Regions from separate parts of the Streptomyces sp. NPDC007162 genome, predicted to be linked through region 2. Evidence: riboswitches for the same ligand, from Rfam matches in the RefSeq annotation. Region 2 holds a riboswitch; the other holds the start of a gene.
The links. Region 2 has a riboswitch for thiamine pyrophosphate ahead of ABZ646_RS02465 (thiamine ABC transporter substrate-binding protein). Riboswitches for the same ligand answer to the same signal wherever they lie in the genome.
Positions count from the first base shown of each region.

Region 1: another riboswitch for thiamine pyrophosphate. It lies ahead of thiC (phosphomethylpyrimidine synthase ThiC); the one in region 2 lies ahead of ABZ646_RS02465 (thiamine ABC transporter substrate-binding protein).

Region 1 is NZ_JBEYFC010000037.1:2,968-5,165, reverse strand. It holds gene ABZ646_RS06930 (YibE/F family protein) at 1-1,020, opposite strand, end outside; TPP riboswitch at 1,092-1,269, shown strand; gene thiC (phosphomethylpyrimidine synthase ThiC) at 1,262-2,198, shown strand, end outside.
Region 2 is NZ_JBEYFC010000010.1:23,224-25,421, reverse strand. It holds gene ABZ646_RS02465 (thiamine ABC transporter substrate-binding protein) at 1-805, opposite strand, end outside; TPP riboswitch at 886-993, opposite strand; gene rlmN (23S rRNA (adenine(2503)-C(2))-methyltransferase RlmN) at 1,029-2,135, opposite strand.

The DNA of each region.
Region 1 (2,198 bases), on a different contig from region 2:
GAGCAGGCCGATCAGGCACAGCGAGACCAGCGTGCCGAGCACCGCCACGGAGGTACGGGCCGACAGTCCGTGACACATGTACAGGGCGATCAGCATGATGGCGCTCGCCCCGACCACCGCCACCAGCAGCGGATTCGAACCCTGGAGGATCGCCGGGAGGATGAACAGGGTCAGCACCATGAAGCTGACGGCCAGTGCGACCAGCGCCATCACCCCGCGCAGGCGGCCCACCACCACGACGGCGAATGCGAAGATCCCGGCCAGCAGCGCCATCGGGAACTTCCGGTTCACATCGGTGACCGAGTACTGCAGATCCTTCGGCGCCGAGGGCTCGTAGGCGACCACGACCTTCTCGCCCTGGTGCAACTGCCGTGACTGGTCGGGCTGCACGATCTCGGTGAAGGTACGGCCCTTGTCCTTGCCGGTGTCGACCCGGACCGTGGCCTTCTTGCAGGTGCCGCCGTCCTCCTGCTTGCCGGACCCTCCCTCGGTGGTGGGGATGTCACCGGTCGAACCGCCCCCCGAGGCGTTGACCGACTTGCAGCTGACCGAGACGACCTTGGCGACCGTGGCCGCCTGCGTCTGCCGGTCGAAACCGACGCCGGTGCGCTCGTGCGGCGGGGCGCCGCCGGGCCACAGCACCACCAGGCCGACCACCACCGCGGCGGTGAAGGGGATCAGGATCGCCGCGATGACCTTGCGCAGATGCTTCGAGACGGGGGCGGCGGGACCGTGGCTGTGCGAGTGGCCGTGTCCGCCGCCGGTACCGGCATGTCCGTGACCCGGACCGGCGCCGGCCGTCCGGCTGTGGGCGTCGCCAGGAGCGTGCTCCTGGCCGGACCCGTGTCCGTACTCACCGCCGTGCTGGTGTCCCTGCCCGTGGACGTGCCCTTGCTCGTGCGCATGGGCACGCCCGGCACCGGCACCATGGCCCCCGTGGCCCGGTTCGCCGCCCGTTGCCGCGCCGTTGCCGCGCCGTGGGTCAGAAGGCGGATAGGGGGGCTGCTGTGTCGTGGTCACCGCCCGATCATCGCAAGAACGGCAGGGGCCCCCTGTTCACCGCGCCCGAATTGACGCTAGCGTGGAGGCACCTTTGCACACGCGGGAGCTCGGAGCACCGGGCTGAGAGGGCGCTGACCTCCGTATTCGCGATGTTTCACGTGGAACAAGTGAAGTTCCACAGGGAGCACCGCTCCACGGAAGCCGCTGCGTCGACCGCCGAACCTGTTACCGGGTAATGCCGGCGTAGGGAGTAGGTCTCATGACCAACAAGGACGCACGCACGCCTGCCTTCAGCCAGGACGAACAGCCCACCACGGGTGAAGCGCCGCAGGGGGCCGGGAAGTCCGTGGGCTGGCACAAGGGCTATGTCGAGGGCTCGCGCCCCGACCTGCGAGTGCCGGTCCGTCAAGTGCACCTGACCAACGGGCAGTCGGTCACCCTCTACGACACCTCGGGCCCGTACACCGATCCGCTCGTCGAGACCGACGTCCGCCGGGGGCTGCCCCCGTTGCGGGAGAACTGGATCGTCGCCCGCGGTGACACCGAGGAGTACGCGGGCCGGCCGGTCCGTCCCGAGGACGACGGGATCAAGCACACCGCGCCGCGCGGCGGGCTGCGCAACCTGGACGCGGTCTTCCCGGGACGTCCGCGCCAGCCGCGCCGGGGCCGGACCGGTGAGGCGGTCACCCAGCTCGCGTACGCGCGCCGAGGCGAGATCTCGCCCGAGATGGAGTACGTGGCCATCCGGGAGAACGTCCCGCCGGAGGTCGTCCGTGCGGAGATCGCGGCGGGGCGGGCCGTGCTGCCGGCCAACGTCAACCACCCGGAGATCGAGCCGATGATCATCGGCAAGCGGTTCCTGGTGAAGGTCAACGCCAACATCGGCAACTCGGCGGTGACCTCCTCCATCGAGGAGGAGGTGGAGAAGATGACCTGGGCGACCCGCTGGGGCGCCGACACGGTCATGGACCTCTCCACCGGCCGCAACATCCACACCACCCGGGAGTGGGTGCTGCGCAACTCCCCCGTCCCCATCGGCACGGTGCCGCTCTACCAGGCCCTGGAGAAGGTGGACGGCCGGGCCGAGGAGCTGACCTGGGAGATCTACAAGGACACGGTGATCGAACAGGCCGAGCAGGGCGTGGACTACATGACCGTCCACGCGGGCGTCCGACTGCCGTTCGTCCCGCTCACGG
Region 2 (2,198 bases):
GCCGGAAGCAGGTGCCGGTCGCGACACCGGTGGGGGCGGTGCTGGGCTTCGGGTCGGCGTAGATGACCTCGGCGGGCGGCGACGAGGCGTACGACACGACGAGCGGCCGGTCCCCCTTGGCCTTCTTCCCGCCGGCCGAACCGGAGAACTCCTCGTTGTAGGCCTGCTCCCAGCCGTCGACCACCTTCACGCCGTTGGCCTTGAGCTTCTTCCAGTAGTCCGGCCACCCGCCGTCCCCGTACCGGGCGGCGGAGCCGAGCAGGAACCCGAGGCCCGGCGAGGAGGTGGCGGCGTTCTCCGTGACGAGGAGGTTCTTGTACTGCGGCTTGACGAGATCGGCGTACGACGCGGGCGGGGCCAGCTTGTGCTCGCTGAAGTACGCCTTGTCGTAGTTCACGCAGATGTCGCCGTAGTCGATGGGCGTCACCCGGTGCTTGGCGGCGTCGAGCTGGTACGCCGTTGCGACCTGGCCCAGGCCCTTGGCCTCGTACGGCTGGAACAATCCGTTGTCGAGAGCCCTGGACAGCAGGGTGTTGTCGACGCCGAAGAAGACGTCGCCCTGGGGGTTGTCCTTGGTCAGGATCGCCTTGTTGACGGCCTGTCCGGCGTCGCCGTCCTTGAGGACCTTGACCTGGTAGCCGGACTGCTTCTCGAAGTCCTTGAGCACGTTCTTGGAGACGGCCCACGAGTCGTGACTGACCAGGGTGACGGTCTTGGCGTCGGCGCCGGTGTCCGACGACGAGCACGCGGACAGCGTGACGAGACCGAGCCCGACGGCCGCGGCCACGAGGGTTCTGGTGTGCACTGGTGTTTTCCTCCTGGGGTGGACCAGGAAGAGACGCGGCCCTGCCCGTGAGCACGGGGCTCGCGGGCAGGGCGCAACAGCTTGAGTGATGACCGAACTTCCTACCCAGAATGACCTGGGCGAGGTTCAGAGGGTCTGCGGCCCGATTGCCGCACTCTCAGCGCTGTGGCGCTCCCCTGTCGGAATATGAAGATGTGGGTACGGCTGTGGATCCGCCCTCAGGCTACCGCTCCGTGGCCGCGAGCTGACCACAGGCCCCGTCGATCTCCTGGCCACGGGTGTCCCGGACGGTGACGGGAACACCGTGCGCGGCGATCGCCTCGACGAACGCCTTCTCGTCCTCGGGCCGCGAGGCGGTCCACTTGGAGCCCGGGGTGGGGTTCAGCGGGATGAGGTTGACGTGCACCGGCTTGCCCTTGAGCAGCCGGCCGAGCCGGTCACCGCGCCACGCCTGGTCGTTGATGTCCCGGATGAGCGCGTACTCGATGGACAGCCGGCGGCCGCTCTTCTCGACGTAGTCGAACCCGGCGTCGAGGACCTCGCGCACCTTCCACCGGGTGTTGACCGGGACCAGGGTGTCGCGCAGTTCGTCGTCGGGGGCGTGCAGGGAGATCGCGAGCCGGCACTTGAAGCCCTCGTCGGCGAACCGGTGGATGGCCGGGACGAGTCCGACGGTGGAGACGGTGATCCCGCGCTGCGAGAGGCCGAGCCCGTCGGGAGCGGGATCGGTCAGCGCCCGGATGGCGCCGACCACCCGCTTGTAGTTGGCGAGCGGTTCGCCCATCCCCATGAAGACGATGTTGGAGAGTCGCGCCGGTCCCCCCGGGACCTCCCCGTCCCTGAGCGCCCGCATACCGTCGACGATCTGGTGGACGATCTCGGCGGTGGACAGGTTCCGGTCGAGACCCGCCTGCCCGGTCGCGCAGAACGGGCAGTTCATCCCGCATCCCGCCTGCGAGCTGATACACATGGTCACCCGGTCCGGGTAGCGCATCAGCACCGACTCGACGAGCGTGCCGTCGAACAGCCGCCACAGCGTCTTGCGGGTGGTGCCCTCGTCCGTGGACAGATGCCGTACGACGGTCATCAGCTCCGGGAACAGGGCCTCCCGCAGCTTGTCCCGGGAGCCGGCCGGGATGTCCGTCCACTGCTCGGGGTCGTGCGCGTACCGCGCGAAGTAGTGCTGCGAGAGCTGCTTGGCACGGAACGGCTTCTCCCCGGCCTCGGCCACCGCGTCCTTGCGCTCGGCGGGCGAGAGGTCGGCGAGATGCCGCGGCGGCTTCTTGGCTCCGCGCGGGGCGACGAAAGTGAGTTCTCCGGGCTTGGGCATGGTGGTACCAGTGTCGCAGATCCACTTGGGTGGCCTGCGGCCGTCCGGACGCCCCGGGGCCAA